2 linked regions of the Humidesulfovibrio mexicanus genome follow. The protein of the gene in region 2 binds, or shares a complex with, the protein of the main gene of each other region. Links are inferred from orthologs where the notes say so. Each region holds a gene or a part of one and is shown on either strand. Other genes may lie near its edges.

What was found.
Region 1: the proteins of carB (region 2) and carA are in contact, whole or in part, in a solved structure (PDB 1KEE), measured with the Escherichia coli proteins. The link is inferred for Humidesulfovibrio mexicanus from one-to-one orthologs.

Annotation. Positions count from the first base shown.
Region 1 is NZ_FZOC01000005.1:37,917-48,897, reverse strand. The notes cover bases 2,853-5,837. They hold carA (glutamine-hydrolyzing carbamoyl-phosphate synthase small subunit), read left to right. Parts: upstream 2,853-3,778; coding sequence 3,779-4,897; downstream 4,898-5,837. Other genes in these bases: CHB73_RS17005 (FAD-binding protein), read left to right, coding at 5,767-5,837; CHB73_RS11495 (tetratricopeptide repeat protein), read left to right, coding at 4,947-5,750; kdsB (3-deoxy-manno-octulosonate cytidylyltransferase), read left to right, coding at 3,015-3,782; CHB73_RS11510 (3-deoxy-D-manno-octulosonic acid transferase), read left to right, coding at 2,853-2,990. In the rest of the region: CHB73_RS11520 (HD domain-containing protein), read left to right, coding at 144-788; CHB73_RS11515 (D-alanine--D-alanine ligase family protein), read left to right, coding at 751-1,677; more of CHB73_RS11510, read left to right, coding at 1,680-2,852; more of CHB73_RS17005, read left to right, coding at 5,838-7,122; CHB73_RS11485 (TetR/AcrR family transcriptional regulator), read right to left, coding at 7,131-7,868; CHB73_RS11480 (PAS domain S-box protein), read left to right, coding at 8,148-10,981. UniProt on the Escherichia coli protein: Small subunit of the glutamine-dependent carbamoyl phosphate synthetase (CPSase).
Region 2 is NZ_FZOC01000001.1:436,159-447,978, forward strand. Bases 3,953-7,776 are described here. They hold carB (carbamoyl-phosphate synthase large subunit), read left to right. Parts: upstream 3,953-4,342; coding sequence 4,343-7,576; downstream 7,577-7,776. Other genes in these bases: CHB73_RS02055 (hypothetical protein), read right to left, coding at 3,953-4,158; purF (amidophosphoribosyltransferase), read left to right, coding at 7,685-7,776. In the rest of the region: CHB73_RS02045 (caspase family protein), read left to right, coding at 1-848; CHB73_RS02050 (methyl-accepting chemotaxis protein), read right to left, coding at 1,076-3,232; more of CHB73_RS02055, read right to left, coding at 3,634-3,952; more of purF, read left to right, coding at 7,777-9,088; CHB73_RS02070 (KpsF/GutQ family sugar-phosphate isomerase), read left to right, coding at 9,121-10,137; CHB73_RS02075 (hypothetical protein), read left to right, coding at 10,134-10,661; CHB73_RS02080 (penicillin-binding protein 1A), read left to right, coding at 10,716-11,820. UniProt on the Escherichia coli protein: Large subunit of the glutamine-dependent carbamoyl phosphate synthetase (CPSase).

The sequences.
Region 1 (10,981 bases), on a different replicon or contig from region 2:
CAAGGGCAATTTCGCACCCGGACCGATAGAAATAGCCGTGCCCACGCTTTCTTTTTCGTCCCGCTGCTGGTAGGCATTGCCCATATGGCGGGCACGGCTCCGCCCTGAAACGCAAATCCGGACAAAAACGCGACGTGACTCCCATGCGCCCAGTCATCCCCATGGCCCCCATGTGGCCAGACCTGCCGCCCCCGCCGCCGCCCGCGCCGGAAACGGCCCGCAGACCCCCCTGGCGCGCGCCTTCCGAGGCCCGCTGCGTGGCCTTGTGGGACCGCTTCAAGATGCCTGCGCACATCCGCGCGCACAGCGCCAAGGTCGCGCTGGTGGCCTCCCAGGTGGCCGAGGCGGCCAGGGCCAAGGGATTCGAGGTCTGCGTGGACACGGTGCGCGCCTCGGCCCTCCTGCACGACATCGCCAAGGCCTACTGCATCAAGCACGGCGGGCACCACGGCCAGCTGGGCGGGGCCTGGGTCATGGCGGTCACGGGGAACCCGGTGCTGGCGCAGGGCGTCATCCACCATATGTACTGGCCGTTCGAGATGGACTTCCGCCGCTTTTTCACCCCGCTGGCCGTGCTCTACGGCGACAAGCGCGTGGCCCACGACACGATCGTGCCCATCGAATCGCGCTTCGGCGATCTCCTTGACCGCTACGGCAAAACGCAGGAGATTCGCGACCGCATCGCGGAGACCAACCGGCAGGCCAAACAGATAGAAAGCGTTCTGTCGCAACTCTTGGAGAAGGATCTCAATGCGCATGATTTTGATAGCCGGCGGCTGGTCGACTGAACGAGACGTCTCCCTTTCCGGCGCGCACGGCATCGCCCAGGCGCTTGGCCGCCTGGGTCACGAGGCGCGCCTGCTCGACCCGGCCACGGACTTCGCGGGCATCATCCCCGCCGCCCGCGAGGCGGACTTCGCCTTCCTGAACCTGCACGGCTCGCCGGGAGAGGACGGCCTCATCCAGGCCATGCTGGAGGAGGCGGGCTGCCCCTACCAGGGAGCCGGGCCAAAGGCCTCGTTCCTGGCCCTGAACAAGGCCGCGGCCAAGGCGCTGTACGAGGCGCGCGGCCTGCGCACCCCGGCCTGGCGGCTCTACACCGGCATCGCGGGCGAAGCGCGCCTGTGCGACCTGCCCTGCCCGCTCTTCGTCAAGCCCAACAACGGCGGATCCAGCCTGGGCATGAGCCGCGTGGAGCGGCCCGAGGACCTGGGCCAGGCCCTGGACAAGGTCTTCGCCATGGGGCAGGCCGCCCTTGTGGAGGAATGCATCCCCGGCATGGAGCTGACCTGCGCCGTCCTGGCGGACCGCGCCCTGCCGGTGATCCTCATCCGCCCGCGCGCGGGCACGGCGTTCTTCGACTACGAGAACAAGTACGCTGCCGACGGGGCCGAAGAGATCTGCCCCGCGCCCGTGGACGCAGCCCTTGCCGCCGAGGTGCAGGGCATGGCCCTGGCCGCGCACAAGGTGCTCGGCATCGAGGGCTACTCCCGCTCCGACTTCATGGTGGACGCCCAGGGCCGCCCCTTCATCCTGGAGACCAACACCCTGCCCGGCATGACGCCCACCAGCCTGCTGCCCAAGGCGGCCAAGGCCGCGGGCATGGACTTCGACGCGCTGGTGGCCGAACTGGTGCGCCTTGGCCTGTCCGCCCGGGCCGCCAAGGCCAAGGGCTAGCCATGCCCGTCCCCCGGAAGCCGCCCCTGGTGGCGCGCGCCATCCTCGGGGTCTACGGCCTGGCCTGGCGCGCGGCCCTGCCCGGCCTGCGGCGCAACGGGCGGCTCAAGGACGGCTGGGACGCGCGGCTCATGCGCTCCGGACCGCCGCCCAAGGCGGACCTCTGGGTCCAGGCGGCCAGCGGCGGCGAGGCGTACCTGGCATGGGAGCTGGCGCGCCGCCTGCCCGACTGTCTGCCCGGCGGCCTTGTGGACGGTCGCCCGCCGCGCGTCCTCGTCACCACCTTCACCAGCCAGGGCATGGGCGTGCTTGCGCGCGCCGCAACCGACCTCGCGGGCCGCGTGGAGCTGCTGCCCGCCTGGTTTCCCTTCGACATTCCCGGCAACATGGCGGCCGCCCTGGCCGCAGTGGCCCCGCGCGCGGTGGCGCTGCTCGAAACCGAGCTCTGGCCTGGGCTTCTGGCCGCCTGCCGCAGGGCCGGAATCCCGGCCCTGGCCGTCAACGCCCGCATGACGCCGAAGAGCCTGCGCGGCTATCTGCGCCTTCCCGGCTTCTGGCGCTGCCTCGGCCCGGAGCGCGTGCTGGCCGTGTCCGAAGACGACGCGACCCGCTTCGCCGCCCTGTTCCCCCAAACGCGCACGCAAATCATGCCGAACATCAAATTCGACCGCCTGGACTTCTCTGCCTCCGCCCCGAACCCGGCCCTGGCGGCCCTGCTGCCGCAAGTCGACGGCGTCCGCGCGCCCTTCATCGTGCTGGGCAGCGTGCGCAGACAGGAGGAAGCCCAGGCTCTCGCCATCATCCAGGGTCTGCTGGCGCGGCTGCCCGGTGCGGTGGTGGGCGTGTTTCCCCGGCACATGGAGCGCCTGAACGCCTGGGAAGGGCTGCTCGAACGGGGCGGCGTGCCCCATGTCCGCCGCAGCGCGGGCGCGGCGCGGCCCGGCTCGGTGCTTCTGTGGGACGCCTTCGGCGAACTCTCCGGCGCCTTCGCCCTGGCGCGGGCCTGCTTCGTCGGCGGCAGCCTGGCGGACCTTGGCGGACAGAATTTTCTGGAGCCTCTGGCGCACGGCGTGACACCGGTCATCGGCCCGTCCTGGTCCAACTTCGCCTGGGTGGGACATGAACTTTTCGAGTGCGGCCTGGCCCGGCTGGAGCAGGACGCGGCGGGCGTGCTGGACGCCCTGTGCGCGCTTGCGGACACCCCGCCCGACCGCCAGGATGTGCGCCGCCGCGCCGAAAGCTACGCACAATCGCGCCGGGGCGGCGCGGACGCCGCTTGCCAGGCGGTTGCCGAATGCCTAATTTGCGGGTAAACACCCTGCGGAGCCGTGACGAGCATGAGAACCCTGCCCCCCTGTTACGCAATCATCCCGGCTCGGTATGATTCCTCGCGCTTTCCCGGCAAGCCGCTTGTGGAAATTTCCGGCGTGCCCATGTGCGTGCGCGTGCACCAGCGCGCGTCCCTGTGCGCGCGCTTTTCGCGGGTGCTCATCGCCACGGACGACGAGCGCATCATGGCTGCGGCCAACGCGTGGGGAGCGCCCGCCATCATGACCGGCCGCCACCACCAGAGCGGCACCGACCGCGTGCTGGAGGCCGCCCGGCTCATCGGCGCGGAGCCGGACAGCGTGGTGGTGAACGTGCAGGGCGACGAACCGGCGCTCGACCCGGCCATGCTGGAGGAATTGCTGGCGCCCTTCGCGGCGCCAGGGGGCGAGACGGTGCAGGCCGCCACCTTGGCCACGCCCATGACCCGCGCCGAGGCCCAAAGCCCGGACCGGGTCAAGGTGGTTCTGGACGCGCAGGGCCGCGCGCTGTATTTTTCCCGTGCCGCCATTCCCTTTTGCCGCGACGGCGAAGCGGACGGGGACACGGCCGGGCCGCTTCTGCATGTGGGGCTGTACGCCTTCCGGATGCACGCGCTGGAGCGCTTTGCGGCGCTGCCGCAGGGCAGGCTTGAGCGCACGGAGAAGCTGGAGCAGTTGAGGCTTCTGGAGAACGCCATCCCCATCCATGTGGCCCTGACCCGCCACGCGTGCCATGGGGTGGACCGGCCAGAAGACGTTGAGCACATTGAAAAAATCCTGCGGGAGCACGCAACATGAAAGCGATTCTGGCCCTTGAGGACGGAACCTGGTTCGAGGGCTCGTCGTTCACCGGTCCCGGCGAGACCGGCGGCGAGGCCATCTTCAACACCGGCATGACCGGCTACCAGGAGATCCTCACCGACCCCTCCTACGTGGGCCAGATGGTCTGCATGACCTACCCGCTCATCGGCAACTACGGCGTCAACGCCGAGGACGTGGAGTCGCACAAGATCGGGGCCGAGGCCCTCATCGTCAAGGAGTGCTGCAAGGAGCCCTCCAACTGGCGCGCCGCCATGTCCCTGCCCGACTACCTCAAAAAGGCCGGCGTCATGGGCATCGAAGGCATCGACACCCGCGCGCTGACCCGGCACCTGCGCCTCAACGGAGCCATGCGCGGGGTCATCTCCACCTCCGGCTCGCCGCAGGAACTGGTCAAAAAGGCCCAGGGGCTGCCCAGCATGGAGGGCCTGAACCTGGCCGACAAGGTCAGCGCCAAGAATCCCTACCTGTGGACCGGCAGCGGCACAAAGACCGTGAACCTGGCCGACTTCAGCTGGGCCGGCAACGGCCCGCGCCTGCTGGTCTACGACTTCGGCGTCAAATGGAACATCCTGCGCCTGCTCGCAGCCCAGGGCTTCGACATGCTCGTGGTGCCATCGCACTTCACACACCAGCAGGCGGCGGAGCTTTCCCCGGACGCGGTGTTCCTCTCCAACGGCCCCGGCGACCCGGCCGTGGTCAAGAACGCCATCGAGGCCACCAGGGTCTTTGCGCAGAAGCTTCCGGTGGCGGGCATCTGCCTGGGACACCAGATCATGGGCCTGGCCCTGGGCGGACGCGCCTACAAGCTCAAGTTCGGCCACCACGGCTGCAACCACCCGGTCATGGACATGGAGTCCGGCAAGATCGAAATCTCCTCGCAGAACCACGGCTTCTGCGTGGACATCGACCACCTGCCGGAGCTCAAGGTGACCCACCGGAACCTGAACGACCAGACGCTGGAGGGCTTCGCCCACAGAAGCAAGCCCCTCATCGCCATCCAGTTCCACCCCGAGGCGGCGCCCGGCCCCCACGACAGCGCCTACTTCTTCCCCCGCTTCCGCGACCTGGTGCGCCAGGCCACGGGCAAGTAAGGGACACAAGCCAGCGCCCGCTTTTGCGCGGGCCAAGGGAGGCGCACGCATGTCAGGCGAACTCACAAAGGCGAGGCAAAAGCTCGCAGGCATCAACGCCAGCCTTAAAATGGGCAAGTACATGACTGCGGCCCAGGCGTTGAACGACGCCATCGTGCTCATGCTCTCCGCACCGCTGCTCAAGAACGAGCGCGAAGAATTCGCCCAGATGCTCGACACCGCCGTGTATTCCCTGAACAATCACAAGGAGCTGCGCAAGTTCTACCCGCTGCTTCTGCACTACACGCCCGGCGCTGAAAAGAAGCTCCTGGAGGAGCTTTACGAGATGCGCAAGGTGCTGCAGGAGGACGTGAACGAGACCGCCCAGAAGGACCTGGAGGCCCTGGAGTCCAAGAAGCGCGAGGGGCTTGAACGCGGCCAGAAGCACCTGGACGAGCAGCAGTTCGACGAGGCCCGGCAGGCCTTCGACAGGCTTACCGGGGAATTCCCCGGCGATGCGGAACTCAAGGCCGACATTGCCGACCGCTACTACAAGGCCGGGCTGAACCAGGACGCCGTGGGCCACCTGAGCCAGGCCATCAACGAATCTCCGGAGTCCATCCACCTGTACAACCGCATCGGCATCGTGCTGCGCAAAATGCAGGACTTCGAAAGCGCCGAGGGCTACTACCGCCGCGCCCTGGGCATCTGCCAAACGGACGAGTACCTCTTCTTCAACCTGGGCCGCCTGTACTACGACTGGCAGAAATGGGCCAAAATGGCCGAGGCCGCCAAGATGGCCGTGGCCATCAACCCCAATTTCGTCGAGGCCAAGAAGCTGCTCGCCTTCGCCCAGAAGAAGCTCGGGGGCTAAGCCCCCAGGAGGCTCCATGGCCCCGCAGGCCGCGCCCGCCCCGTCCTTCCGGCATGTGCTTGTGCTGGGCGCGGGCCTGGCTGGAATGCGCGCCGCCTGGGCCGCAAAGCAGGCCGCCCCGCACCTCGCCGTCACCCTGGTCAGCCCGCGCGCCGCGCCGTGCGGCTCCTCCTTCGCCAACCGCAACAACGCCCTGGGAATGCAGGCCCCCCGCCCCGGCGAGGCGGAAGCCTTCATCAGGGAGGCCCTGGCCCTGGCCGCGCCCGGAACCGTTGCCCTGGAACTGGCGCGCGCCCTGGCGCAGGACGCACCGGTCGCGCTCTCCGACCTGCTCTCCCTCGGCCTGGCGTTCCGGCGCAAGGCCGACGGGGCCCTTGCCCGCTACCCGGGCTGCTTCAGCCCACCCCGGCGGGCCGTGGTCTTCGACGATTTGGGCGCGGCGCACGGCGCGTTCCTGGCCCGCGTGCGGGGCCTGGGCGTGCGCCTGCTGCACGGCTTCGTGGCCCTGCAGATCACCCGCGATGCGGCAGGCCGCGCAACCGGCGCATGGCTCGCCCCCCTGCGCGACGGCGAACCGGTCTTCCTGCGGGCCGACGCGGTGGTGGCGGCCCTGGGCGGCCCGGCTCCGCTCTTCGCCAGGCGCATCTGCGGTCCGGGCGGCAGCGGGCTCTCTTTTGGATTGCTGCGTTCCGCCGGGACCGAGTTGGTCAACGCGCGCTTCCTGCAATTCTTCTGGGGCCATGCGGCCGATGGCGGGTTCGTGAATCCCGGCGCCCTGCCCTGGAGCCTGCTGGCTCCGGAGCTGGCCCACCATGCCGAAGCCAGGCGCGGACACTGCCCGCTGGCTTACTCCCTGCCCGACGCCGCGCTGGACCGCTGGCTGCTTGCCCGGCGCGGTGCGGACGGGCTGGCCCCCCTGCCTGGGGGCGCGCCCCTGGCGCTGTTCGCCCACGCGGGCAACGGCGGGGCGCGCATCGATGCCGACGGCCGAACCGCTGTTCCGGGCCTGTACGCCTGCGGCGAATGCGCGGGCGGAATGCATGGGGCGCAGCGCATGGGCGGCGGCATGGCGCTCTCGGCCCTTGTCTTCGGCGCGCGCGCCGGACGTGCGGCCGCCCTCCAGCCGGACCAGGGCGGAACAGCCCTCGCCGGACCGCCTCCCGCCCCTGCTCCGGGTCTGGACCTGCGCCCGGAGCGGACGTTCCTCCCGCGTCTGCGCAGGGGCATGGACCGCCATGCCGCGCCCTTTGCGCCGCAGGACCGCACGCGCGCGGCCTTCATCGCCTGGCTGCGGACGCAAGAGGAGGACGCGCCCTCCCTGCGGCAACGCCTGCTGGCCCTCTCGGCCCTGTGCGTGCTGGATGCGCAATAGCGCGTGCTTCAGCGGCCCGGCTCGGCCAGGGCGCCGCGCAGAAACACCTCGACAACGGTGCGCAGATATTCCTCCGGGGCGATGCCGCCCTGGCAGCCCGCCCCGCCGCGCCCCACGGCCTGCGAGAGCCTGTGGTTCAGCCGCCGCGAGGAGGTGAACCAATGCTCCACCGTGCACAGCATGGCGGACAAAAGCGGCAGGGGCTCCACGCCCTCGCGCAGTTGGCCGCGCTCCTTCATGAGGGTCAATCGGTCGTGGGCCGCGCGCATCAGGTGCAGGGTGCTCATTTCGCGGCCCTGGTCGTCCAGTTCGTCCAGCCCGGCCACCAGATCCGGGTCGTTGTGCATGGACAGGTCCAGGATGCGGTAAAACCGCACGCACTGCTCGTTGGCGGAAAGAAAGCGAAAATAGGCCGTAAGCGCTGCGCTGATGAACGCGGCGGCCTCCTCGGGCGCGTTTTTCCCGGTGGTGTCCACCACGGGCTGGATGATGCCCTTGAGATCCTCGTCCAACTCGGCGAGAAAGGCGTGCACCGCGGCCACGTACAGCCCCTTCTTGGAGCCGAAGTGGTGGTGGATCAGGCTTTGGGCCACTCCGGCCCTGTGGGCGATGTCGCTCAGCGAGGCCTGATGGTAGTCGCCGCGCAGAAACACCTCGCGGGCGGCCTGCACTATTGCCGCGCGGGTGCGTTCGGCGTCGCGCTGGCGTCTGCGCCGGGCGATGGGGGGCGGGCTCGCGGCGGTCATGAGTCCTCCTTGTTGCACTGCGCCTGACGGGGAAATTTATGCGGAGAACGGCGCAGGCGTCAAGATCGGGTGACATAAGCCAAGCCACGCCCCTCGCCTTGACCTGGGACGGAAAAGCGGCGAGACTTCGCGGCAAACATGGACTGGAGACCAGCAATGCCGCGCAGCGCAACACAGAGCCCCCCTCCGCACGGCCCACAGGCCGGGCGCGTACGCGCGGCCTGCCCCTCCGGTCGTGTCGGCGGCCGGGTCGGCGGCCAGCGCCCGGGACTGTAGCCCATGTTCAAGCGTCTCGCCCTGTGCCTGGTCCTGGCGGTCCTGTTTTCGGGCCTGGCCGCCTGCCCGGCCCTGGCCGAAAAGCCGCGCAAGAACGTGCTGGTGCTCAACTCCTACCACGACGGCTACGCCTGGTCCGACGAGATCGTCACCGGCCTCAGGCAGTACTTCGCCGAGTCCCAATTCCTGGTGGACCTGCAGATTGAGTACATGGACACCAAGCGCTTCGCCACGCAGGAGCGCGCCCAGGCCCTCTTCACGTTCTATCGCGACAAGTTCCGGGACTCGGAGTTCGACCTGGTCATCGCCAGCGACGACTTCGCCTACAACTTCGTGCTGGACTATCAGGACAGGCTGTTCCCCGGTCTGCCCGTGGTCTTCTGCGGGGTCAACGACTTCAAGCCCGAAAAACTCGCCGGAAGGAACAACATCACCGGCCTGGTGGAGAACGTGGACTTCGAGGCCACCCTGCGCCTGGCCGCGCGCCTGCACAAGAACGCCCACAAGATGATCGTCATCGGCGACCGCTCGGTGACGGGCATGGCCATCCAGGGCCAGCTGCGCAAGACGGCACCCAGGCTCCAGGGCCTGCTGGAGTTCGAGTACTGGGACGACCTGCCCATGCCGGAGATTCTGGAGCGGCTTCGCGCCATGCCCAAGAACACCCTGCTGTTCGTCATCCCCATGTACCTGGAGCACGGCGGCAAGCTCTACGCCGCGGACGAGGTGCTGGAAGTCATTTCCGCCAACGTGTCGCTGCCGGTGTACAGCTGCTGGCGTTTCCTGCTCGACCACGGCTGCGTGGGCGGCCGCCTGCACAGCGGGGTGGACCATGGCCGCATGGCCGGGAGCCTGGCCCTGCGCATCCTGGCCGGGGCCGACCCTTCGGCCATCCCGGTGGTGGAACGGCTGAACGATCCCTATGTCTTCGACTACATTGTCCTGAGAAAGATCGGCATCCCCATCTCCGAGCTGCCAAGCGGCGCGGAGATCATCAACGAGCCCTACCGCTTCTACACCATCGACAAGGGCATCTTCTGGACCATCATGGTGAGCCTGGCCGCGCTCCTGTTCATCCTGGTGCTGCTTCTGGTCAGCATCAGCCAGCGCAGGCGCATCCAGGAACGCGTCAACGACCAGCTCTCCTTCCTCAAGATCCTCATGGACGCCATACCCCTGCCGCTCTATTCCCTGACCCGGCGCGGCCTGTTCCAGGACTGCAACCTCGCCTTCGAGCGCCTCTTCCAGGTGGAGCGGGAGAAAATCCAGGGCAAAGCCCCGGAGGATCTGGCCGAGTCCGGGGCAGAGGAGCTGCGCGACGCCGTGGACAAGGAACTGCTCGCCCGGGCCGGGGTGCGCGTGTACGAATCCGCCTTGCACCTGCCCGGAGACGATACCCGCGCGGTGATGCTCTCCAAGGCCACCTACCTGAACGCCAAGGGCGAGATCCTTGGACTGGTGGGCGCGCTCAACGACATTTCCGGGCTCAAGCGCGCCCAGGAGGAGCTGCGGCAGGCCGAGGAAAAGTACCGCGGCATCTTCGAGAACTCGGTGCTGGGCATCTTCCGCGCCGCGCCGGACGCCCGCCTGCTGGACGCCAACCACGCCCTGGTGGAGATGCTTGGCTTCGAAAGCCTGGAAGCCCTGCTGGCCACGGGCGCGGACTTCCTGGCCGGCGACGGCGACGGTCCCGCGGACTGGCTGCGCGCCAGCACCGGCCCCGGCGGCGTGGCCACCCATCGGCGCGAGTTCGTGCGTCCCGACGGCAGACGCATCACCGCGTTTCTGCACATCCGCGTCGTTGCCGGGCCGGACGGCGGCCTTGCCGCCTACGAAGGCGTGGTGGAGGACATCACCCAACGCGAGAACGCCGAACGGGCGCGCAGCGAAAGCGAGCGGATGCTGCAACTGGTGCTCGACACCATCCCCCAGTTGGTGAGCTGGAAGGACCGCGACCTGCGCTACCTGGGCGTGAACCGCTCCTTCGTGTCCTTCTTCGGCCTGGAGGACGCCCGCCGCGTGCTCGGCCACACGGACGAGGAGCTCTTCGGAGAGTCCGAGGCGGCGCGGGCCTCGCAGCAGAGCGACCGCCAGGTGGTGGAGACCAGCCAGCCGCAGTACCGCGCCACCTGGAGCACCGAGGACGGCTACGGACGGCCCGTGCTGCTGGAGGTCTCGCGCGTGCCCCTGCACGACGCCTCGGGCCGGGTGGTGGGCCTTTTGTGCGCAGCCGAGGACGTGACCGAGAAAAACAACCTGGAGCGCCAGCTCCTGCAATCCCAGAAGATGGAGGCCATCGGCACGCTCGCCGGGGGCATCGCCCACGACTTCAACAACATCCTCACCAGCATCATCAACAGTGCGGAGCTGGCCCTCATGGACGCGCCCGGCGAATCGGACATGACGCAGGACTTGCTGCGCGTGTTGCGGGCCGGGCAACGCGGCAGCCAGCTGGTGCGGCAGATCCTGGCCTTCAGTCGGCCTTCCCAGGCAGGGTTCCAGTACGTCAACGTGGCCGACGTGGTGCGCGAGACCTTGAGCCTGCTCTCGGCCTCGCTGCCGCGCAACATCAGCGTGCGCGAGGACATCCGCCAGGACCCGGCCCTGGCCCTGGCCGACCCCATCCAGCTGCACCAGGTATTTTTGAACCTGTGCACCAACGCCTTCCAGGCCATGCGCGAGACCGGCGGCGACCTGCTGCTGACCCTGCAGGCCGAAGACCTGGACGCCCCGGCCGCGGAAGTCCTCTCGCTTCCGCCCGGATGCTACCTCCGCCTCACCATCACCGACACCGGGCCAGGAATCGAGCAGGACATCCTGGACAAAATTTTCGACCC
Region 2 (11,820 bases):
ACCGCGCGCTGGTGCAATTGGCCATGGCGGCGGCGGCGGCCAAGAAGAACGAAATGGACCAGGCCAAGAAGGCCATGGAGGAATACCGCTCCCTGGTGCCGCCGGTGGAGGAGAACGAATACGCCAAGGAGCTGGCCCGCAAGGTGGACCTGCAAGGCAGGCTGGTGGGCACCTTCTTCTGGACCATGGAAAACAAGTCCATCAGCGCATACACCAGCACCCTAACCTTCATGCTGAACAACGAACAGCTCACGGCCACGGCCGGCGGCTACGGCACCGGCGCGGTAAGCAACCTCAAGCTCACCGGAAAGACGCTGACCCTACGCGTCTCGTACAGCATGGGCATCTTCGGCAGCTCCCACTACGACCTCACCTGCGACCTCTCCGGCGACCTGGACACCATCCCCACCATGGCGCGGGAATCCACCTTCGGCCAGACCTGGAACGGTTTTTTGCTGCGTCAGGGCAGCATGGCCCAAAGCATGGCCTACCACGCCAATCCGGCGGAATGCTTCATCGCCACAGCGGCCTATGGCGGGGCCTGGGACGAACATGTGGCCACCCTGCGCCGTTTTCGCGATGGCGTGCTGGTGAAATCGCGCCTGGGCCGGGAGCTGGCGGCCGCCTACTATCGCCTAAGCCCGCCCCTTGCCGACGCCATACGCGAGCGGCCCGTCGCGCGCGCCGCCGTGCGCGCCGCCCTGGCCCCGGTGGTGCTGCTGGCCGGGGCGGCCAACGGCCAGGCGGAAAGCATCGCCTGGCTGCTTTTGAGCACGGCGGCCATTTGTGCGGGAATGGCGTATCTGGCGCGGCGCAGGCGCAGGACGCGCAGCGCCGGGCAGACATGACCGCGCGGCCCGTACCGCCGCAAAAACCCAAGGCCGCCAGCGGAAGCCCATCTTCCGTCAGCGGCCTTGGCCGATAGTGATCCTGTCGCGCAATCGAGGATTCGCGGTCGCCCCCTGCTGGCGGGGGTGCGACGGAGTGATTTCCCGGCCTCTTCGCCCCTGGCGCGGGGACGGCAAGGCAAGCCGCCCCCGCTCCTGCCTCTCAGCTCAGGCGTGCGACACCACGCCTAGCCTCCCTGCTTCATCTTCTCGATGAGCGAACGCAGGCTCTGGGTCTGGACGGCCAGTTCGCCCACGGCCTGCGCAGACTGGCGCATGGCGTCGGACGTTTCCCTGGAGATGCGGTTGATGTCCTCGATGCTCCGGTTGATCTCCTCGCTGGTGGAGGACTGCTCCTCGCTTGCCGTGGCTATGGAGCGCACTTGGTCGGTGGCGGTCTCCACCATGCGCACAATCTGGGTCAGCGCTTCACCGCTTCTGTTGGCCAACTGGGTGGCCTGTTCCACAGTCTTGGCGGAACGATCGACATTTTCGAGGTTTTTGCGGGTTCCGTGCTGGATGCCGCTTATCGCCTCGCCCACCTCCTTGGTGGCGTCCATGGTCTTTTCCGCCAGCTTGCGCACCTCGTCGGCCACAACGGCGAAGCCGCGGCCGGCGTCGCCCGCGCGGGCCGCTTCGATGGCGGCGTTCAAGGCGAGCAGATTAGTCTGGTCCGCAATATCGGAGATGACGTTCATGATCTGGCCGATACCCTCGGCCTGCTTGCCCAAGGCCTCCATATCCTGCTTCATGGCCTGGGACACGCGCTGCATTTCGCCGATTCCCGACACCACCTGGCTCACGATCGCCGCGCCGTCCGTGGCCTGCTTGCGGGCACTTTCGGTGGATTCCGCGGCCTGGGAAGCGTTTCTGGCCACCTCAAGCACTGTGGAGTTCATCTCCTCCATGGCCGTGGCGGTTTCCGCAACGCGGGAGGACTGCACCTCCGTGCCGCGGCTGGACTGCTCCACCTGCGCGGAGAGCTCCTCGCTGGCGCTGCTGACGACCTCGACCACCTTCTCCAACTGGGCGGCGGCCTGCATCATGCCCTCGGCCTTGGCCCGCTCGGCCTGGGCCTTGGCCTCGTTGGCCTGGGCCATGGCCTGCCGGGCGTTCTCGGTCTCGCGGCGGGCGTCCTCACCCTTGGCCTCGGCCTCGGCGATCTTGGCCTTGAGGTTCTCCACCATGGTCCTAAGGGCCGTGGCGAGAATGCCGATCTCGTCGTTCTGCCTGATGTCGAGCTGCTGGCTGAAGTCGCCTTCCGCCACCTTGCCGGCGTATCCGGCGGCCATGCGCAGAGGCTTGGTGAGCGTTTCGGCGAAGAACCACAACACGGCTATTCCAGCCAGGGCGACGATGAGGCCGAAGCCGATCTGCCAGGCCGCGCCCTGCCGGGCGCGTGAGGTGAGATCGGCGTCCAGGGCGTGCGCATCGGCCAGCACGACAGCGGAAGGCAGGCGAATGAGCACGGACCAGGGCTTTCCTGTGCGGCCCAGCTTGATGGGCGCGTAGGTGAGCATGAGGCTCTTGTCTTCGCTCATGTCCACTGCGCTTTTCCCGTTCTGCACGTTCTCAAGAACATGCTGGCTGTCCTTGAACAGCGTGCTAATGGGCTGGCCGATGGTCTTGGAATCGCTGCTGTTGGCCACCACCATGCCATCGTAGCTGATGATGAGCACCTCTCCCTTGCCGCCGTACAGATTCTTGTTCACGTTGCCTGCAAGTTCCTGCAAAAAGCCGAGCCGCAGGTCGGTGCCGGATACGCCGAGAAACTTCCCATCCCGCTTCACCGGCACGGAAAGGGTCGTCAACCAGTCCTGCTGGCCCTGCACAATGTAGGGGAAGGGATCGAGCACGCTCTCCTTTCCGGTTTCGCGCGGGCCAAGGTACCAGCCGCCCTTGCGCACGCCGTTCGGGTGCTTGTCATTGCTCTCGTACTCCACCAGCGGCTGGCGGGCGATGTTGCCCTTCGGGTCGCGGTTCCAATATGGGATGAACCGGCCTGTGGCGTCGTGACCAGGCGTGTTGGCGTATTTGGCGTCGTTGCCGTCCAAGGCGTTCGGTTCCCAGGCCGAATACGACCCCAGGTACTCCGGATTGTTTTCCAAATTCGCCAACAGAATGGCGTTGTAGGTGTCGCGCAGGGCGGCGTTGGGCACACGCGTCCGCAGGACCTCGAACACCTTGGCCGTTGTGCGCGCGACATCAAGATTGTCCTGCAGGGCGCTTTGCACAATGGCGGCCTGGCTGGCCGCCAGAGCTTCGAGGTTGCGTGTGGCGCCCTGGTTCAGAATGGCGCCCACCCGCTCGGAGACGAAACTCTGCGTCCTGCTGGCCGCGATCACCCCGTACACAACGAGGACGCCCGCCGCGCATAAGAGGCAACACCCAGCCATAACGGCAATTTTCTGTTTAATGGAACGCAGTTGCATAGTCTCCTCCCGCTTCAGTCTGTCCGGTTCAGCACGTCAAGGCCACGTACGGCCATAACAATACGTACACGTACTCAGCTCTTCTGTCTACACGGAGGTTGCTACAGGCGGAGAGGGGATGCCTGCACGGCGCGCACGGTAAGGCGTCAAACGCAACGAAGGCTGTCGTCCGGTTTCAGAACATGCCACCACGCCCACGCAAACGACCAAGGCCGCCAGCGGAAGCCCATCTTCCGTCAGCGGCCTTGGCCAAAGGGTATGTTCGTCGCGAGAATTTCCGTCGCCAGTCTCTTCGGACGGCCGCGGCGGATGCTTTAAGGGGCGGGCGCGGCGTTCTGCGCCGGAGTGGAAGCACCCTTCGCGGGAAAGCCTTTGGCGGCCTGATCCTTGCGGAGGAAGCTCACCCGGGTCACGATGCCCGTTGTGGCCCGGTAGTGCACAATGACGTTGTACTCCTTGGCCGGGGCGTAGATCACGGCCTCGGCTATGGCGTCATAGGCCTTCACGAACAGGCCGAATATCTCCGAGATGATGCTCCGGCCCGGCTCGGGCTCGGCCTGGATGTCCACCGTGCCGCCGAACTTCTCCACCTTGGAGAACCAACGGTCCAGGCGCTCGGGGATGGAGTTCAGGGTGATGGCGGCAGGGAAGCTCACCACCACCTCGGGCTGCTTGGCGGCCAGCGCCGCGGAAAGCTTGCGGTCGAACCCGCTGGTGTCCAGGAACTGGACCTCGCTCTGCGGGGCCGCTGCCGGGCCGCTCGGCTTCGGCCCGGCGCAGGCGCACAGGGCGACACAAAGCATCACGAACGACAGCGCGAAGGCGATGGATCGGTTCATGACGTTCCCCCGCGAAACGGATTTCCCGACAGTCCCACCAGTTACGCAAAACCACGCGGGCTGTCAACGCAGCGACGCCCCGAGGGCGGGTCCATGGCCTTGCCACTTGCCTGCCGGGTGCTTATCGCGTACATCTCTCCCGTTTCAAGGCACGGCGGAAACCTCTCACCCAAGCGGCGGAAAAATGCCCAAGCGCACAGACATCAAGAAGATCATGCTCATCGGCTCCGGCCCCATCGTCATCGGCCAGGCCTGCGAATTCGACTACTCCGGCACCCAGGCCCTGAAGGCCCTCAAAGAGGAAGGCTACGAGGTCATCCTGGTCAACTCCAATCCGGCCACCATCATGACCGACCCGGAGCTTGCCGACCGCACATACATCGAGCCCATCGAGCCCGGCACAGTGGCCAAGATCATCGAAAAAGAGCGCCCGGACGCGCTGTTGCCCACGCTTGGCGGCCAGACCGCGCTCAACACCGCGCTGGCCGTGGCCAAGATGGGCGTGCTGGACACATTCGGGGTGGAGCTCATAGGCGCGTCCGTGCCGGTCATCGAAAAGGCCGAAAGCCGCGAACTTTTCCGCGCCGCCATGGACAAGATCGGCCTCAAGGTGCCCAAGAGCGGCATCGCCCGCAGCATGGACGACGTGCGCGAGATCGGCCGCACCTTGCCTTTCCCGCTCATCATCCGCCCGGCCTTCACCATGGGCGGCACCGGCGGCGGCGTGGCCTACAACATGGAGGATCTGGAGGCCATCGCCTCCCAGGGCCTGGCCGCCAGCATGAAAAGCGAGATCATGATCGAGCAGAGCGTGCTCGGTTGGAAGGAATTCGAGCTTGAGGTGATGCGCGACAAGAAGGACAACTGCGTCATCATCTGCTCCATCGAGAACCTGGACGCCATGGGCGTGCATACGGGCGACTCCATCACCGTGGCCCCCAGCCAGACCCTGACCGACGACGAATACCAGAAGATGCGCGACGCGGCGCTGGCCATCATGCGCGAAATCGGCGTGGAGACCGGCGGCTCGAACGTCCAGTTCGCCATCAACCCCAAGAACGGCGACATGATCATCGTGGAGATGAACCCGCGCGTGTCGCGGTCCTCCGCCCTGGCTTCCAAGGCTACGGGCTTTCCCATCGCGAAAATCGCCGCCAAGCTCGCCGTGGGCTACACGCTCGACGAAATCCCCAACGACATCACGCGGGAGACCATGGCCAGCTTCGAGCCGTCCATCGACTACTGCGTCATCAAGATTCCGCGCTTCACCTTCGAGAAGTTCCCCGGCAGCGAGGACTACCTCACCACCAGCATGAAAAGCGTGGGCGAGACCATGGCCATCGGCCGCACCTTCAAGGAGGCCCTGCAGAAGGGACTCAGGTCGCTTGAGGTGGGAATGCCCGGCCTGGGCAAGAAGTTCGAGACCTGCGCCCAGGACAAGGACGAGCTGCTGCGCCTCATGCGCAAGCCCAATTCCGCCCGGCTCTTCGCCGTGCGCAACGCCATGCGCTGCGGCTTCAGCCTGGAGGACATCCACGAGGCCTCCTTCATCGACCCCTGGTTCCTGCGCCAGATTCGCGACATTCTGCTCATGGAGAACGAGCTGGCCGAATTCGGCCGCACCGAGGACATCTCCGCAAAGAACCCGGGCCTGCCGCCGCTCTTAAAAAAGGCCAAGGAATACGGCTACTCGGACAAGCAGCTTTCCGTGCTGTGGCGCACCAGCGAGGACGCCCTGCGCACCCTGCGCAAAAGCCTGGACATCCTGCCCACCTATTACTTGGTGGACACCTGCGCGGCGGAGTTCGAGGCCTACACCCCCTACTACTACTCCACCTACGAGACCGGCCGCGAGATTGAGAGCAAGGACGTGCGCAAGGTGGTGATTCTGGGCGGCGGTCCCAACCGCATCGGCCAGGGCATAGAGTTCGACTACTGCTGCTGCCACTCCTCCTTCGCGCTGAGGGAAATGGGCGTGCAGTCCATCATGGTCAACTCCAACCCGGAGACCGTGAGCACCGACTACGACACCAGCGACCGCCTGTACTTCGAGCCGGTGACCTACGAGGACGTGCTGAACATCGTGGAGTTCGAGAAGCCGCTCGGGGTCATCGTGCAGTTCGGCGGGCAGACCCCGCTGAACCTCGCCGTGGCCCTCAAGAAGGCCGGGGTGCCCCTCCTGGGCACGCCGCCGGAAAGCATCGACCGCGCCGAGGACCGCGAGCTCTTCAGCGCCCTCATCCGCAAGCTGCACTTGAAGCAGCCCATGAGCGGCACGGCCATGACCCTCACCCAGGCCACGGAGATCAAGGACAGCCTGGGCTATCCCCTGGTGCTGCGCCCCTCCTACGTGCTGGGCGGCCGCGGCATGGAGATCGTCTACGACGACGAGGAGTTCAACGCCTACTTCCGCAAGGCCGTGGTCATCTCCCCCGAGCACCCCATCCTCATCGACAAATTCCTGGAAAACGCCATCGAGGTGGACGCCGACGCCCTTTCCGACGGCGAGGACACCTACATCGGCGGCATCATGGAGCACATCGAGGAGGCGGGCATCCATTCCGGCGACTCGGCCTGCGTGTTGCCCCCGCACACCATCGCCCCGGAGCTGGTGGCCGAAATCGAGCGCCAAACGCGCGAACTGGCCAAAGAGCTGGGCGTCATCGGCCTCATGAACATCCAGTTCGCCATCAAGGACGGCGAGGTGTTCATCCTTGAGGTGAACCCCCGCGCCAGCCGCACCGTGCCCTTTGTCAGCAAGGCCACTGGCGTGCCCCTGGCCAAGCTGGCCACCCGCGTCATGCTGGGCGAAAAGATCAGGGACCTCAAGCCCTGGGCCATGCGCAAAAGCGGGCACGTCTCCGTGAAGGAGAGCGTGTTCCCCTTCAACCGCTTCCCCGGCGTGGACATCCTCCTCGGACCAGAGATGCGCTCCACCGGCGAGGTCATGGGCATCGACACCTCCTTCGGCCTGGCCTTCATGAAGGGCCAGTTGGCCGCAGGCCAGCGCCTGCCCGAGGAAGGAACCGTGTTCCTCTCGGTAAACGACCGCGACAAGGCGGCCATAGTCCCCGTGGCCAAGGCCTTCGAGGAACTGGGCTTCAAGATCATCGCCACCGGCGGCACGGCCTCGCTTCTGGACAAGAAGGGCGTGGCCGTGGAGCGCGTGCTCAAGGTGAACGAGGGCCGCCCCAACGTGGTGGATCTCATCAAGAACAAGCAGATAGACCTTGTGGTGAACACCCCCTCCGGCAAGCGGACGGTGAACGACTCCAAGGAGATCCGGCAGACCACCCTTCTGTACGGCGTGCCCTACACCACCACGGTGTCCGGCGCGGCCGCCATGGCCCAGGCCATCCGCGAGGAGCGGGGACACGGGCTTGGCGTGCGCTGCCTGCAGGACTACTACGGCGTTTAAGCTCCCGGCGCGCCTGCGCCAGGGCCGGGCGGCCGGGGCGTCTGCTGAAGACGGCCCCGGTGCGCAAGGCGTTGTTCCCCGGCCCGGACCAACAATCAAGGACAGACAATGAAACGCGAGTATTGCGGCCTCTTCGGCATCTACGGACACCAGGAGGCCGCGCGCATGGCCTATTTCGGACTCTACGCCCTGCAGCACCGCGGGCAGGAGTCTGCCGGCATCGTCACCTGGGACGGCGCCGCCATCCGCGAGCACCGGGGCATGGGCCTGGTGCACGACGTGTTCAACGAACGGCACCTGGGCAAGGAGCTCAAGGGCCAGATCGCCATGGGGCACATCCGCTACTCCACCACCGGCGTCTCCCTCATCCGCAACGCCCAGCCCTTTCTGGTGCGCTTCAAGGACTGGCACATCGCCGTGGGCCACAACGGCAATCTGGTGAACACCCTGGAGCTTCGGCACGAACTGGAGAACGAAGGGTCCATCTTCCAGACCACCATGGACACGGAAGTCTTCGTGCACCTGATCGCCAAGTACCTGAACGGCGGCACCATCGAAGAGGCCATCCAGAAGGCCTGCGCCAAGGTTCGGGGCGCTTACTCGCTGCTCATTCTCGCCAACAACAAGCTCATCGCCGTGCGCGACCCCCACGGCGTTCGCCCCCTGGTCATCGGGCGGCTGAACGACAACTACGTCTTCGCCTCCGAGACCTGCGCCTTCGACCTCATCGAGGCCGAATACATCCGCCAGGTGGAGCCCGGCGAGATGATCGTGGTTGAAGGCGGACGGCTTTCCAGCCTGCGCCTGCTGGAAAAGGCCCCCAAACGCCAGTGCATCTTCGAGCTCATTTATTTCGCGCGGCCCGACTCCATGGTCTTCGACGAAGGCGTGTACGAGCGCAGAAAGACCATGGGCGCGACCCTGGCCAAGGAAGCGCCCGTCGACGCGGACTTCGTCATGCCCTTCCCGGATTCCGGCAACTACGCGGCCGTTGGCTACTCCCAGGCCTCTGGCCTGCCTCTGGAGCTGGCCATGATCCGCAACCACTATGTGGGCCGCACCTTCATCCAGCCCAGCCAGGACATGCGCAACTTCAGCGTGCGCGTGAAGCTGAACCCCGTGCGCAGCATGATCGAGGGCAAGCGCATCCTCATCGTCGAGGATTCCATCGTGCGCGGCACCACCATCCGCACGCGCGTCAAGAAGCTGCGCGAACTGGGCGCGCGCGAGATCCACATGCGCGTGTCCTGCCCGGCCATCCGCTTCCCCTGCTTCTACGGCATCGACTTCTCCAGCAAGGGCGAGCTCATCGCGGCCACGACCCCCGTGCCGGACATCGCCCGCTTCATCGGCCTGGACAGCCTGCACTACCTGTCCGTCCCCGGCCTGCTCGACTCCGTGAACGAGAAGGACGCCCACTGCCTGGCCTGTTTCGACGGCAACTATCCCATCGCCACAGGCTGCCACCAGGGCAAGATGTGTCTGGAGAACGAGAGCAAGGTCACCGGCTAGGCCGGGGCCGCAGCAGACAAGGGAGGCCGGAGATGAATCCCCGCCACACGAACGGCGCCCCCCCGCCGGGGGGCTGGCTGGCATTGGCCCGCGAGGTGCTGGACATCGAGATCGAGGGCTTGGCTGCGGTGCGCGGCCAGTTGAACGGTGGCTTCGAGGAAGCGCTGGCGCTTCTGGCTGGTTGCTCGGGCCGTGTGGTGGTCACGGGCATAGGCAAAAGCGGGCTTGTGGGCCGCAAGATCGCGGCCACCCTGTCCAGCACGGGCACCCCGGCCTTCTTCCTCCACCCTGTGGAGGGCGCGCACGGCGACCTGGGCATGATCCGCCGGGGCGACGTGGTGCTGGCGCTCTCCAACAGCGGCGAAACCGACGAGCTGAACACGCTTCTGCCCGCCCTCAAGAGCCTGGGGGCGGCCATAGTGGGCATGACCGGCGGGGCCGCTTCGACCCTGGCCCGCGTCAGCGACGTGGTCGTCGAGGTGCGCGTGCCGCGCGAGGCCTGCCCCATGGGCCTGGCTCCAACCGCAAGCACCACCGCCGCGCTGGCCGTGGGCGACGCCCTGGCCGTGTGCCTCATGCGCATCAAGGACTTCGGCAGCAAGGACTTCAAGCGCGTGCACCCCGGCGGGGCGCTGGGGGCGCGGCTTTCGCAGCACATCGCCAGCCTCATGCACACGGAACAGCTCCCCATCGCCAGCCACACGGCCCCCCTTTCCGAGGCCTTGGCCGCGCTGAACGCGGGCGGATTCGGCCTTGCGGCCCTGACCGAGGAGGACGGCCGCCTTGTGGGCGTGCTCACCGATGGCGACGTGCGCCGGATGCTCTGCAAAAGCGGCTTCGACCCCGCCCGGCCCGTGGCCGAAGTGATGACGCAAAACCCGCGCAGCGTTTCAGCCGATGCCAGCGCCGCCCAGGTGCTGGACCTCATGGAGGCCAGACAGATAACCGTGCTGCCCGTGCTCGACGAGCGCGGCGGCCTGGCCGGACTGGTGCACCTGCACGATCTGCTGGGCAAGGGGCGCGTGCGCTTCGCCGCAGAGGAGCCATGACCGACACCCAAAACCATGTGTGCGCGCGCTGCGCCGCCGAAAGCGGCACCTGCTGCACGCTGGAGCCCGGGCTGGAGGAATACTGCTTCCCGCTCTCGGCCGAGGAGCGCGCCGCAATGGAAGAAGCCGGGGCCAGGGAGCGGCACTTCTGCCGCCAGGCGAACACCTCGGCCTTTGTGGACAACCTCTGCCGCCTGTTCGGGGCCGAGGCGGGGCGCATCCGGGCGCTGTTCCCGGCCAGCGGCTTCCATGACCGGCTGGCCGTGACCAAGGCCGGGGCCTGCGCCCTGCTGGGGCGCCAGGGCTGCCGCCTGCCACGTTCCGCCCGGCCCTACTACTGCCGCCTGTACCCCTTTTGGATCCGCGACGGACGGCAGCTGTATTTCCAATTTTCCCAGTGCATGGCCCAGAAGGAAGCCGCAGGAACGGCCGCGCTGCTTTCCAGCCTGGGCCTGTCCAACGCAGACATACTCGACCTCTATCAGCGGCTGCGCAGGGCCTGGGCCTTGCCGGAGAACGCGTAAATGCCAAAAAAGACCACGAAGAAGACCGCAACGCCGAGAAAAAGGACATCATCCATGAGGTGGAGCCGCAGCTTCAAGCGAAAACTGTTCCTGGCCATATTGGCGCTGCCCGTGGCAGCGGCCCTGTGCGCGGCTTTGGCCTTCTGGTACTATTCCCACGACCTGCCCGGCTTCCGCAACATCACGGACTACAAGCCGCCTCTGGTGACCACGGTGCTCTCCCGCGAAGGTCGCGTGCTCGGCTACTTCTACAAGGAAAAGCGTTTCCTGGTGCGCCTGCAGGACATGCCCGAACACCTGCCCCTGGCCTTTCTGGCGGCGGAGGACTCCAGCTTCTACAAGCATGACGGCATCGACCCCTGGGCCATCTTCCGCGCCTCGCTCATGAACCTCAAGGCCGGCGGCATCCGCCAGGGGGGAAGCACCATCACCCAGCAGGTGGTCAAGCGCCTGCTGCTTTCCCCGGAAAAAAGCTTCGAACGCAAGATCAAGGAAGCCATCCTGGCGTATCGCCTGGAAAACTACCTCACCAAGGACGAAATCCTCACCATCTACCTGAACCAGATCTACCTTGGCTCCAAAGCCTACGGGGTGGAGGCCGCCAGCCGGGAATACTTCGGCAAGCACGTGAAGGACCTGACCCTGGCCGAGGCGGCCGTGCTGGCCGGGTTGCCCCAGGCCCCCAGCCGCTACAACCCGTACTCCGACCCCGAGGCGGCCAAGGTCCGGCAGAAGTACGTGCTTGACCAGATGCTCTCCCAGGGCTGGATCACCCGTGAACAGCACACCGACGCCCTGGCGCAGAAGCTGGCCTACAAGAGCATGGAGGACAACTCCTGGAAGCTCGGGGCCTACTACCTGGAAGAAGTCCGCCGCTTCCTCATCGAAAAGTACGGTGAGGAGGAAGTGTACACCGGCGGCCTCACGGTGGAGACCGCCTGCGTCATTGCGCACCAGCAGGCCGCGGACAACGCCATGCGCCGAGGCCTGGGCGACGTGGCCAAGCGCAAGGGCTGGGAAGGCCCGGCTGGCAGGCTCAAGCCGCAAGAGGTGCAGGGCTTCCTGGACGAGGGGCGCACGGACGAAAGCATCAAGCCCGGAACCTGGGTGCGCGCGGTGGTGACCGAGAGCGCCAAGGACAAGGCAGTGGTGCGCTTCG